Regions from separate parts of the Streptomyces vilmorinianum genome, predicted to be linked through region 4. Evidence: riboswitches for the same ligand, from Rfam matches in the RefSeq annotation. Region 4 holds a riboswitch; each other region holds the start of a gene.

Region 1 (3,200 bases), 2.6 Mb from region 4:
AACCCGGTCAACGCCGCGTCGATGCTCGCGGTGCTCGGCCTGGGCGCGCAGGGCGGCGAGGAGATCGTGCTCGCTTCGGACGCCGACGGCGCCGAGGCCGCTCTGGACCGTCTGGCGCGACTGGTCGCCGAGGGGCTCGAGGAGCTCCCCGAGACCGTCTGACCCAAGGACCACACACGAAGGAGCCGCACCGGCCGGAATTCCGGCGGGTGCGGCTCCTTCGTTTTCTCCGCTTTCCAGTAAGAGCACAGTCCATCGGAATTCGGCGCAGCACGAATTCCGCCCGCCGAATTGCTCCCTCTTTGTATACGGCGTGCTCGTTAATTCCGGATGCTCGCCGTGTTTACGACGTGTTGCGAAGCCCTCACACGGCCGCGTTCCGGGCGTTCCGGCCGTTTCAGCCGGTGCAGGACCAGGGAGCGCTCGGCGTGCAGGGCGGTGAGCGTACGGGCGCGTTCGGCGTCGCCCCGCGCCACCGCGTCCACGATCGCCCCGTGCTCGGCCCACGCCTCCACGGGCTGGGCGGGGGTCTCGACCGTGTACATCCAGGCGATCTTGTGCCGCAGCTGGGTGAGCAGGGCCGTGAGCGCCGGGCTGCCCGAGGCCTGGGCCAGGGTCTCGTGGAACCAGCTGCCGAGCGAGCGCAGATCCTCGCCCTGGCCGCGTCTGGCCCGTTCCTGACCCAGCCTGACCAGGCCACGCAGCACCTTGAGATGGGCCTCGGTACGACGCTGGGCGGCGCGCGCGGCTCCGAGCGGCTCGAGGAGCGCCCGTACGTCGAGCAGGTCGGCCGCCTCCTGCTCGGTCGGCTCGGCGACATGGGCGCCCGCGTGGCGGCGGGTGATCACGAAGCCCTCCGACTCCAGCGTGCGCAGGGCCTCGCGGACCGGGACGCGGGAGACTCCGTAGCGGCGGGCCAGCTGCTCCTCGGTCAGCCGGCTGCCGCGCTCGAAGGCTCCGGAGACGATGTCGTCCCGGATCGCCGTGCATACCGAGTGCGCGGGAATGCGCATGTTCGACCTCCGCCTTAATCCGCGCGAAACCCATCCGATTGACGCCTGTTCGCCGGCTCCTCGCCGACTCTTCGGTGACTCTATTGCAGCGGAGAGACATTTCCGATGGCTACCGGAGATCCATGGATATCTTTTGGCCAGCGAAAAGCCCCGGCTCAGTACGAGCCGGGGCTTTTCTGACGCGGGTGGGGCGTGGATCAGACGTTCACGCCGCGGGCGCGCAGGTACGCGACCGGGTTGATGTCGGAGCCGTACTCGGCGCTGGTGCGCGCCTCGAAGTGGAGGTGCGGGCCGGTCGAGTTGCCGGTCGAGCCCGAGATGCCGATCTGCTGGCCCGGGGTGACGGACTGTCCGACCGAGACACTGATGGCCGACAGGTGGCCGTACTGGGTGTACGTGCCGTCGTTCATCCGGATGACGATGTTGTTGCCGTAGGCGCCGCCCCAGCCGGCCTCGACGACGGTGCCGGAGCCGACGGAGACGACCGTGCTGCCGTAGGCCGCGCGGAAGTCGACGCCGGAGTGGCTGCCGGAGGACCAGAGCGAGCCGCCGGCCTTGTAGCCGGTGGTCACGTACGAGCCGGCCACGGGAAGCTGGAAGGAGTTCAGACGCTTGCGCTCGGCCTCACGGGCGGCGCGCTCCTTGGCGGCGCGGATCTCCTTGGCGCGGGCCTCGGCCTTGCGCTTGGCCTCGGCCGCGGCCTTGGCGCGCTCCAGGGCCTCGACGGCCTCGCGCTCCTGCGCGGCGGCCTGGGCGTCGATGGTCTTCGCGAGGGAGTCGGCGGCGACGACCTGGGTCAGGCCGGTGTCCTCGAGGGAGGGAGCGTCCGTGTCGGCGGCGAACGCCGGGGAGGCGAGGGTTCCGATGACGCCGGTGGTGGCGAGCGTCGCCACGCCGGCGAGCCCCGCGCTGCGGCGCGTCAGACGGCTCGGACCACGATGCTTCCCGGTGGCACGGGTGAACGCCATGTAGTGGCTGATCCTTTCCTTCCTTCTCGCCTACCGGGTTAGCTGACGGGTTCGGAGCAGGAAGGTCTCCTACGGGCCCCTCCGCACGCGGTGCGAAGGCGTCCGATTCACCCCAGGGACTTCGTGTGGGTCCCCGGCTCCCCAGGCTCGCGCCTGACGGGGACTCGGCGATGACTGTCCGATGCCGCGGGTGCGGCGGGTGCAACTGGCGAACAGCCGGACCGACGCTAAGCGGATCGTCTTTCAATCACCAAACAGACACGCCCGTTTGTAAGACATGCCACAGGGCATACGGCCACCCTCTGCTGCAATCCGGACAAAGGGGAGGACCCCGACGTACAGTGACGTCGGGGTCCTCGGAACCGGCTCGATCCGGCTCGATCCGGCTCGATCAGCCTGTGACGACGGTGACTTCACCGATACCGAGGGCGCGCACCGGCTCCTCGATCTGGGCGGCGTCACCGACGAGCACGGTGACCAGGCGGTCCACTGGGAAGGCGTTGACGACGGCCGCCGTCGCCTCCACCGTGCCGGTCTCGGCCAGGCGCGCGTACAACTGCGCCTGGAAATCGTCCGGGAGGTGCTGCTCGACCTGGTCGGCGAGCGTCCCGGCGACGGAGGCCGCGGTCTCGTACTTCAGCGGAGCCACACCCACCAGGTTCTGCACGGCCACGTCGCGCTCCGCGTCCGTCAGACCCTCCGCGGCGAGGGTGCGCAGCACCTTCCACAGATCGTCGAGCGCCGGGCCGGTGTTGGGCGTGTCGACGGAGCCGCTGATGGCGAGCATCGAGGCACCGTGTCCCTTGCCGTCCGAGCGCAGCACCTGACCGAAGGCCCGGACACCGTACGTGTAGCCCTTCTCCTCGCGCAGGACGCGGTCCAGGCGGGAGGTGAGCGTGCCACCGAGGCAGTACGTGCCGAGGACCTGCGCCGGCCAGACGCGGTCGTGCCGGTCGGCGCCGACGCGGCCGATCAGCAGCTGGGTCTGGACGGCGCCCGGGCGGTCCACGATGACGACGCGGCCCGTGTCGTCGGCCGTGATCGGCGGGACGGGGCGCGGCTCGGCGGCGTTCCCCGTCCAGACGCCCAGCGTCTCGTCGAGGACCTTGTCCAGATCCACGTCGGTCAGGTCGCCGACGACCACGGCGGTGGCCGTGGAGGGCCGGACGTACGCCTCGTAGAACGCGCGCACGGCCGCGGCGTCGATCGCCTCCACCGT
Region 2 (3,200 bases), 800 kb from region 4:
GTGGACCTCGTCTACCGCGCGCTGGCGGCGAACCCCGAGGTCTTCGACGCGACGGTCCTCTTCCTCAACTACGACGAGAACGACGGCTTCTTCGACCACGTCCCGCCGCCGGTCGCGCCGCCCGGCACGCCGGGCGAGTATCTCGACGGGGTGCCGATCGGTCTCGGCTTCCGTGTCCCGATGGTGGTCATGTCCCCGTGGACGCGCGGCGGCTGGGTCAGCTCCGAGGTCTTCGACCACACCTCCGTCCTGCGCTTCATGGAGACCTGGACGGCCGCCCTCGGCACCCCCGCCACCTGCCCGAACATCAGCGCGTGGCGACGGAAGGTCACCGGCGACCTGACCGGCGTCTTCGACTTCGCCCGCCCCGTCTACGGTGTTCCCTCCGGCCTCCCCTCCACGGCCGAGGTCATCGGGCAGTCCACCTGCGCCCCGCTGCCCAACCCGGTGCCCCAGGACAACGCCCTGCCCGCGCAGGAGGCCGGCACCCGCCCGGCGCGCGCCGTGCCGTACCAGGTCAACGGCAATCTCGACCGGTTCGAGTTCGGGGCGGCCGGGAAGATCCTCGCCTGGTTCTCGATGACCAACCAGGGCGCCCAGGCGAAGCGGGCCGCCCACTTCGCGATCCACCCGCACCAGTACCGAGACACGGCGGCCTGGCAGTACACCGTCGACCCGGGCGCGACGTCCACGGACTACTTCAACATCGGGACGGGCTCGGGGTCCGGCAAGTACGACATCTCGATGATGGGCCCCAACCGCTTCCTGCGCCGCTTCATCGGCGACGCCTCCAAGGCGGGGAAGGCCATCGAGGTCGCGGCCCGCTTCGCGACCGAGCCGGGCACCGGGAAGACGGCCCTCTACTTCACGATGACCAACACCTCCGCCTCGCCGGTGACCTTCACCATCCGGTCGAACGCCTACCGCACGGACGGGCCGTGGACGTACACGGTCGCGGCGAACTCCTCCCGCGAGGACTTCTTCAACGCGGTGGCCTACCACAACGGCTGGTACGACTTCACGGTCCTCGCCGACATCGACGGCACGTGGTCGCGCCGCTACACCGGCCACATCGAGACGGGCGCCCCGAGCGTCACGGGCTGACGTACACCCACGTACCGACCAAAAGGGATACAAGTGGCCTTTTCAGCTCCTTGTATCCCTTTTATCGGCGCAGCGGAATTTCCCGGAATGACCGATTTTCTCGCCGGGTGAGATGAATCACGCCGCAGGGTGACGGCGCCCTCCCGCCGCGCCCCTCCCCTTGCGCCTCAAGGAAGTTCGGCGCACTCGGCGCCGCGCGAAAATCCCCCGGGAATTACCCACGGACTCGGCATCTTGTTTCGGCCGACATTTCTCGCCTACGGTCACCTCCACTCGGGCGGATCGCCGAATCCTGCCACCGCCCGAAAAGACCGACCATTCACCCGTAGGCAGGAGCGGGGGACCCACTTTTCGCCGGTCCGGATTCCCGGAGCGGCTCGGGGTGAAGTCGCATGCGTGCGGCCGGGCATCTCCAGCCCGAACCCGACAGCTCACCCCGCAGGCGCCGGAGAGGAATCTGTCATGCCCGCACACGGTAAGCACCGGCGCCCCAAGCGACGTCCCCTCAGCCGCGGTATCGCCCTGGCCGGTACAGGTGGCGCCGCACTGGCGCTCCCCCTGGTCGCCACGGCCGGCACCGCGCACGCCACGCCCCACAAGGCTCCCGAGATCGCGACCGTCGAGAAGACCGCCGCCGGCGTCTCGGCGAAGATCGCGGAATCGGTGACCGTCGCACCGAATTCCGCTCCCAAGACCTACACGGTCACCCGGGGCGACTCCCTTTCCTTGATCGCTCACGAGCAAGGTGTGCGGGGTGGCTGGAAGGCCTTGTACCAGGCCAATCGCAGCGCTGTCGGTGACAATCCGTCACTTATCCATCCCGGACTCGAACTGACGCTTCGCGGGAAATCCGCCACCGCTCCGAAGCCGAAGTCCTCGACCACCAAGCGCACCGACGCCACGGACCGCGCGGACCGCTCGCAGCAGCGGAGCGTCCCGGCCACCCAGAAGGCCCCGGCGAAGGCCGCCCCGGCCGCCGCCGCTCCGGCCGCCGCCGCCAAGAGCTACGCCAACAACCTCGACGGCTGGATCCGGGAGTCGCTGGACGTCATGGCGAAGTACGGCATTCCCGGTACGTACGACGGGATCCACCGCAACATCATGCGCGAGTCCTCCGGCAACCCGCAGGCCATCAACCTCTGGGACTCCAACGCCGCGAAGGGCACCCCCTCCAAGGGCCTCCTGCAGGTGATCGAGCCGACCTTCCTCGCCTATCACGTGCCCGGCACCTCGATGGACCTCTTCGACCCGGTCGCCAACATCACCGCCGCGTGCAACTACGCCGCGGACCGCTACGGCTCCATCGACAACGTCAACGGGCCGTACTGACCCTCGGCGGGCATCGACGCAGGCTGAAGGCCCCGGCCCTGGCCCCTTGCGGGCCGGGGCCGGGGCCTTCGCCGTCGCGCCCCAAGCGGTATGGGGTATTCCGTCCCATGGTGCGATCGTGGCGGGCAGGATGGGCGCCTGATGATCCGCGGCCGGGGAGCGCGGATCCCGTCCCAGGGGGGAACAGCGATGAAGAGAGCCCTTGCCGTGTCCGCGGCGGCCGCCGCACTCGCCGGTCTGCTGACGGCGGCCGGTCCCGCCGCGGCCGAGTCCGCGGCCGAGACCGCGGCCGGGACCGCCGCCGACCTCGCGCCCGGCACCGAAGCCTGCGCGTCGGGCCCGCGGGCCCTGCCCTCGCTCCCGCCCGCCGGCGGCAGCTTCACCACCGAGGGCGTGCACGATCTGGGACCGCGCGGCCTCGCCGTGGGTGCCAGCGGGAGCCTGCCCGTGTACTGGACGGGTGAGCGGCTCCATCGGGTGCCGATGCCCGAGGGGTATGACGAGGGGGTCGTCCGAGCCGTCAACCGGCAAGGTCTCATGGCCGGTTGGGTGAGCCGGCGGTCGGACCGCGCGACCGCTCTGTTCACCTACCGCCCGGGGGCGACCTCGGTGCGGCTGCTCGCCGAGGGCGGGGCGCCGGGCGCGTACGACGTCGATGTGAACGACGCCGGGATCGTCGCGGCCGTGGACGCCGACGGGACGGCGAAGCAGTGGCGGGGCGGACAGGTGGCGCGCACGCTGCCGCTGCCGCCGGACGCCGGTCCGGG
Region 3 (3,200 bases), 4.4 Mb from region 4:
GTGGGTGGCCACGCACTACGGGCTCTACAACACCGTGTGCGGGGTCGGGATCACGCTAGGGAACCTGGGGACGGGCGTGCTGCTCGACGTGACGGGGTGGTCGGCGGCGCCGTGGCTGGTCCTGTGCGGGGTCGGCCTCGGCTGCGCGGCGGCGGTGGGCGCGCTGGGGCGGGGCGGCCGGCTGGGCGCGGGCACGGCGAGGGATACGGGCGCGGGCGCGCGGGGCTGAGGGGCGCGCGGGGCGGCCCACCGCGCGCGTCACCCACTCGGCCGAGCGAAGGTCGCCTCGCGGCGCGGCTCCCTTCACCCTGGGGAGGGCGCGGTACGGTCCGTCGCCGTGTACGGACCGGGCAGGAGAGCACTCGTGGGGCAGGGGCAGGGGCGGCGAGCGGCGGGCGGCGACAAGGGGAACGGGACCGGAAGCGGGAATGGGAACGGGAACGGGCGGCCGGGCCCGCGCGCCGAGCGGGCCCGCCGGTTCATCCGTGCCCTGCCCCCGCTCGTCATCGCCGGCGGTGTCGTCTTCGACCTCTCCACCCCGCCCACCTACACGGCGGCCCCGCTCTTCTCCGCCGCGCCGCTCATCGCCGCCCCGTTCTTCTCGACGCTGACGACCCTGCTGACGGGCATCGCCGCCGTCCTCGCCGGTGTCGGGCTGCACATCTACAACGACACCGTCACCGAGGTCCCGGCCCTCACCGAGACGCTCACCGTCGTCACCGTCTCCGCCCTCGCCCTCCTCATCAACCGGGTCGTCCAGCGCAGCGGCGAGCGGCTCGCCTCGGCCCGGGTGATCGCGGAGGCCGCCCAGAAGGCGGTCCTGCCCACGCCCGCCGAGCGGATCGGCGGGCTGCAGGTCGCGGCCCGCTACGAGGCCGCGCAGGCGGACGCGTTCATCGGCGGCGACCTGTTCGCCGTCCAGGACACGCCGTACGGGGTACGGCTCGTGGTCGGCGACGTCCGGGGCAAGGGGCTCGACGCGGTCGAGGCCGCCGCCGTCGTCCTCGGCGCGTTCCGGGAGGCGGCCGAGCAGGAGTCGACGCTGGAGGCCGTCGCGCAGCGGCTGGAGCGGGCGCTCGCCCGGGAGGGGACCCGCCGCGACGGCCTGGACGCCTTCGAGGGGTTCACCACCGCCGTCCTGGCCGAGATCCCGCGCGGCGACGGGCTCGTACGGGTGGTCAACCGCGGCCACCCCGAGCCGCTGCTGCTGTACGCGGACGGGGGCCTGGAGCTCCTGGAGCCGAGCGAGCCGGCGCTGCCGCTCGGCATGGGCGAGCTGGCCGCGTGGCCGGACCGGGCCGACGAGACGCCGTACCCGCCGGGCGCCACGCTGCTCCTCTACACCGACGGGCTCTCCGAGGCGCGCGACGCCGAGGGCACCTTCTACGATCCCGGCGAGCGGCTCTCGGGGCGGATCTTCCCCGGGCCCGAGGAGCTCCTCGACGCGCTCGTCGACGACGTCCGCCGGTACACGGGCGGGGGTTCGACGGACGACATGGCGCTGCTCGCGGTGAGCCGGCCGGCGGCGGGGCAGCCGCCGCGGCGCCGGACGATGCCCGTGGTGCCGTAGCCATCGTCACCATCTGTAGTGGAGGTATACCGCTCCGATAACAATTGATCCGCCGTCAGTTCTGGAGGGATGGAAAGGTCTGTACTGAAGCGGGATCAAATCGGGCTGTAGTGGCGCAATTTTGCGAATGATCAACGGGAACAGCTTGGAATCGGGCCCTCGTGTCTATTAACGTTCGATAACGCAGCGCGGTCGTCCCAGCCGTCGCAAGAGACGGCACCGTGCGCACGCGCCGAATCCTGAAAAGGAACCGGGGAACCACTACTTGGGGTGAATCGGGCACTTTCGCACCTGTGCGACAGCGCCCGTAGGAGACCTTCCTGCTCCGAACCCGTCAGCTAACCCGGTAGGCGAGAAGGAAGGAAAGGAGTACGCCTCCGTGGCGTCCAACACCCCTGCCGCCGAAGGTACTTTCGACGGGTTCAACGCGTTCGGTGCTTCGGGCGCCGCCGGGACGGATGACGACGCGACGGCGTGGGGTGAGTGGAACCCCACCGAGGACTCCCTTCGCCAGCAGGCCCGTTCCGGTGGCCGCCACCGGGTCGTGAAGCAGCGCTCGGGCTTCGCCCGCTCCTCCACCGTCCTCGGTGTCGGTGTCATCGCGGCCGTCGGCGCGGGAGGCATGGCCACCGCCAAGGACAAGCCCCCGGTCTCGATCTCCCTCCCCGACCTCAACCTTCCGGACGCCTCCGAACTGCCGGGCGTCGGCGAGCTCATCTCGGGCGAGGACGAGGACGCGAACGGCACGGGCTCCGGGACCAACAACCTGCAGCCGCTCACCGCCTCGCTCACGCTTCCGGCCGACGCGGCCGGGAAGTCCGACGGCGACTCCGCGTCGGCGGCCACCGCCGACGCCGGCGAGGCGCTGCGCGCCCGCATTCTCCAGCAGGCCGAGCAGCAGCAGGCCTCCGCCGACGCCGCCGAGAAGGCCGCGGCGGAGAAGGCGGCCGCCGAGAAGGCCGCGGCCGAGGCTGCGGCCCAGGCGGAAGCGGCCGAGCAGGCGGCGGCCGAGGCGAAGCGGAAGGCCGAGGAGGAGGCCGCGGCGAAGGCCGAGGCCGAGCGCCTGGCCAAGCTCGCCGCGAGCTACGCGCTGCCCACCTCCTCGTACACCCTCACCTCGACGTACGGCCAGTCCGGCTCCATGTGGTCCTCCGGCTACCACACCGGCCTCGACTTCGCGGCGCCCACCGGCACCCCGGTCAAGGCGGTGCACGGCGGCACGATCACGTCGGCGGGCTGGTCCGGCTCCTACGGCTACCGGATCGTCCTGGAGCTGGAGGACGGTACGGAGGTCTGGTACGCGCACCTGTCCTCGATGACGGCGAGCGTGGGCCAGACGGTGGGCACCGGCGACACGATCGGCCGCGTCGGCGCGACCGGCAACGTGACCGGCCCGCACCTGCACCTGGAGGTCCACACCCCGGGCGGCGACGGCATCGACCCGGCGGCCTGGCTGGCCGGCAAGGGCCTGTCGGTCTGAGTTCCCCCGCTGTGGGCCGGCTTGGCCCGGCTTGGCCCGCCGTGGCCCGCAGTGGCCCGGCTTGGCGTGGCCGACTTGGCATGGCCGCAGGGCCTGCCCGGCCCGGACCGCAGTCGATCCATGGCGCACACCCCTGACTCCGGCAGTCCT
Region 4 (3,200 bases):
AGCTGATGGCCCGGGGCCGTGACCAGCACCAACTCCTCGACCAGCAGGGGCTCCAGCTCGACCCCCGGCGGCAGCGGGGCCGGTTCCGCCGGTTCGTAGGCATGGGTGAGCGCCAGATCGACCTCGCCCGACGCCACGGCATGGACCCCGCCCGGTGGCTCGTACTCGGCGACCGTCAACTCCACGTCCGGGTGGGCCCGGCGGAACGCGCTCAGGACCGGCGGCAGCAGATGGATGCCCACGGTGGTGAAGGTGCCGACCCGAAGGCGCCCGCCGGAGAGGCCGGCGAGCTGCGCCAGCTCGTGGCGGGCCCGCTCCATCTCGGCCAGGACCCGGCGCGCCCGGGTGACGAGCAGTTCGCCCGCAGCCGTCAGGCGCGTGCCGCGGTGGTGGCGGACGAGCAGCGGGGTGCCCGCCTCCCGCTCCAGTTTGGCGAGCTGCTGGGAGAGCGCGGGCGGGGTGTAGCCGAGCCGGGCGGCGGCACGGGTGATCGAGCCGTCCTCGGCCACCGCCACCAGCGCCGCGAGCCTCACCAGATCCTGCATAAAGGATTCCTTTGGGCAGACCCAGAAGATTGTGTCTACACCCTAAAGGCTCGCGGCGGGCACGCTGGGCTCATGGACGGACAGCTGATCGCCTTCATCGGAGTCGCGGCGGGCATGGTGGCCATGCCGGGCGCGGACTTCACCGTCGTCGTCCGCAGTGCTCTCGCCTCGCGCCGGGCCGGAGTGGCCTGTGGCGTCGGTGTGGCGGGCGGGCTCGTGGTGCACACCGCGCTGGCGGTGGCGGGGCTCGCCGCGGTGCTGATCGCCGTACCGGTGCTCTACCGGGCCCTGCAGATCGCCGGTGGCGCGTACGTCCTCTACCTCGGCGTGCGGGCGCTGGGCGGTGCGCTGCGGGCGAGCGGCGGAGCGCAGGCGGATGCGCGGGCGGATACGCGGGCGGATACGCGGGCGGATACGCGGGCGGGGGAGCGGGTCGCCGGACGGGCGCTGCGCCAGGGGTTCCTGACCAACGTCCTGAACCCCAAGGCCCCCGTGCTGTTTCTGAGCCTGCTGCCGCAGTTCGTGCCGGACGGCGCGGCCGTCCTGCCACGTACGCTGCTGCTCGCGTCGATCGTCGTCGTCCTCGCCCTGCTGTGGTTCCCGCTGGTGGCGCTCCTGGTGGACCGGCTCGGTCACTGGCTGCGGCGGCCGCGGACGGCCCGGACCGTGCAGGGGGTGACGGGTGGCGCGCTCGCCGCCCTGGGGCTTTCGCTGCTCTCGGCTCCGCTCGCCGGGAGTTGAGGCGACGCCGCCGGGCGAAGCTGCGGCGGCGCCACCGCACCCCCGCCCGGCAGGGCATCGGTCAGCGGATCATCGGACCCTGCCGTAATACACCTTGGACGACCAGATCTTGTCGAGCTTCACCCAGGAACCGCTCTTGGGCGAGTGCCAGATCTTGTTGTTCCCGGCGTAGATGCCCACGTGATAGACCCTCCCACCGGAGTGGAAGAAGACCAGGTCCCCCTTCTGCCGGCCGGAAGCCGCGATGTGCCGGGTCTGGTTGTACTGCTGCTGCGCGGTACGGGGCAGCGACTTGCCCGCCTTCTTGTACGAGTAGAGCGTGAGCCCCGAGCAGTCGAACCGGGTCGGGCCGGCCGCTCCGTACTTGTAGGGCGATCCCTTCTTCGATGCCGCGATGTCCAGCGCCTTGCCGGCGTACGCGGTCGCGGCCTGGGCCTCCGGTGCGGCGCCTGGCGCCAGCATCGTGCCGCCGACGGCGGCGAGGGTGAGAGCCGAGACGGCTCCGGCCCGGGACAGCAGGGACGGGACATGAATCTGCGCAGTCATGCGCAACCCTTCGTCAGCCGCCTGTGAAGGATGACCTGTCGGGTTCGGACTGGCGAAGTTGCCCGGCCGCGGCTGCGGCTTCACCCCGAGGAACGGCCCCACTGCTCGGTCGTCCCGTACTGATTGGGTCCTCCACTCCTGCCGATCCACTCCTGTCGACCAGACATCCGGGACAGCGGCAGGACTCGGCGTCCGCCCGGACCGCCCCGCCGCGGTGGCGGGGGCTTGTCGTCGTGAGGGATCTTGACCCACACCCGGGGCGAAATCCGAGCCGAAACGGCGTTATGTGAGGCTCCTCACGACTGATCCATTCGGGTGGACAGGCATGTTTCGTGATCGTCGGAGGTTTGGCCGACGAGCCCCGCACCAGGGGTGGAACGTCCGATTCCGCCAGATGTGTACACCTGTTGCGCAACTCACCCCGCACATAAGTCGATTCGTCGACTACGCCGAACGAGGGAGGGTTTCTGCCGCTTCTCTGGCCCGAGTGGACGTCGACACGACACGCGGAAATGTCAACTCGCGCGTGTGTCGGGCACGGTGACCCGCCCCGCGCGGCGCTCCCCGTCCAACACGCGCAGCGCACGGGCCAATGTCTCCGCGTGGACCTCGCTCTCGCCCCGCATATGCATCACCGTCAGCGCGTCGCGCAGCGCGGTCGCGCGCCCCACCAGGGCCTGTGCCGCGCGCAGCGCCCCATAGGTATGCGATGTCCTGGATGGATTGATCCGGCCGAGGAGATCGACGACTTCGAGGTAGGCGTCGATGAACTCGCCCTCGGCGCGCGTCAGAGCGGGCAGTGGCGGCAGCTCGGGAACCATCTCCGGCTCACCGTGCCCCGGCGCCGCCGGACGCCCCGCGGTTCTGGATCACGTGATCCACCAGGCCGTACGCGGCGGCGGCCGGCGCGTCGAGGACGGTGAGCCGGTCGATGTCGGCCTCGATCCGCTCGCGGTTCTGCCCGGTGTGGGTGACCAGCATCCCGGCCAGCATCGCGCGCAGTCGGAGCAACTCCCGTGCCTGGATGTCGAGATCGCTGGGCTGCCCCTGCAACGGCTCGTCGGTCGTGGGTTGCTGAAGGACCACCCGGGCCCCGGGCAGCGCGAGCCGCTTGCCGGGCGCCCCGGCCGCGAGGAGCACGGCGGCGGTCGACGCCGCCTGGCCGAGGCAGGTGGTCTCCACGTCACAGGTGACGACCTGCATCGTGTCGTAGATCGCGGACATCGCGCTGATCGAACCGCCGGGGGAGTTGATGTAGAGCGAGATGTCCCGGTCCGGATCGGCGTACTCCAGGTGCAGGAACTGGGCGATGACGTCGTTGGCCGAGGTCTCGTCGATCGGCGTGCCGAGGAAGACGATCCGCTCCTC

Evidence for each region. A riboswitch is a leader RNA that binds a small molecule or an ion and turns the genes downstream of it on or off. The one in region 4 is predicted to bind cyclic di-AMP.
Region 1: linked by a shared signal. The riboswitch ahead of FDM97_RS25745 (M23 family metallopeptidase) and the one ahead of FDM97_RS13935 (C40 family peptidase) in region 4 are both predicted to bind cyclic di-AMP.
Region 2: linked by a shared signal. The riboswitch ahead of FDM97_RS17795 (transglycosylase SLT domain-containing protein) and the one ahead of FDM97_RS13935 (C40 family peptidase) in region 4 are both predicted to bind cyclic di-AMP.
Region 3: linked by a shared signal. The riboswitch ahead of FDM97_RS34470 (M23 family metallopeptidase) and the one ahead of FDM97_RS13935 (C40 family peptidase) in region 4 are both predicted to bind cyclic di-AMP.

The regions. Positions count from the first base shown of each region.
Region 1 covers NZ_CP040244.1:5,544,906-5,548,105, forward strand. Annotated here, with positions in the region: gene FDM97_RS25735 (HPr family phosphocarrier protein) at 1-162, shown strand, start outside; gene FDM97_RS25740 (GntR family transcriptional regulator) at 321-1,013, opposite strand; gene FDM97_RS25745 (M23 family metallopeptidase) at 1,211-1,981, opposite strand; cyclic di-AMP (ydaO/yuaA leader) riboswitch at 1,995-2,161, opposite strand; gene FDM97_RS25750 (M16 family metallopeptidase) at 2,373-3,200, opposite strand, start outside.
Region 2 covers NZ_CP040244.1:3,771,796-3,774,995, reverse strand. Annotated here, with positions in the region: gene FDM97_RS17800 (phosphocholine-specific phospholipase C) at 1-1,104, shown strand, start outside; cyclic di-AMP (ydaO/yuaA leader) riboswitch at 1,407-1,564, shown strand; gene FDM97_RS17795 (transglycosylase SLT domain-containing protein) at 1,567-2,433, shown strand; gene FDM97_RS17790 (hypothetical protein) at 2,623-3,200, shown strand, end outside.
Region 3 covers NZ_CP040244.1:7,410,969-7,414,168, reverse strand. Annotated here, with positions in the region: gene FDM97_RS34480 (MFS transporter) at 1-229, shown strand, start outside; gene FDM97_RS34475 (PP2C family protein-serine/threonine phosphatase) at 365-1,570, shown strand; cyclic di-AMP (ydaO/yuaA leader) riboswitch at 1,791-1,938, shown strand; gene FDM97_RS34470 (M23 family metallopeptidase) at 1,950-3,050, shown strand.
Region 4 covers NZ_CP040244.1:2,969,635-2,972,834, forward strand. Annotated here, with positions in the region: gene FDM97_RS13925 (LysR family transcriptional regulator) at 1-545, opposite strand, end outside; gene FDM97_RS13930 (LysE family translocator) at 618-1,286, shown strand; gene FDM97_RS13935 (C40 family peptidase) at 1,356-1,832, opposite strand; cyclic di-AMP (ydaO/yuaA leader) riboswitch at 1,836-2,008, opposite strand; gene FDM97_RS13940 (hypothetical protein) at 2,348-2,653, opposite strand; gene FDM97_RS13945 (ClpP family protease) at 2,661-3,200, opposite strand, start outside.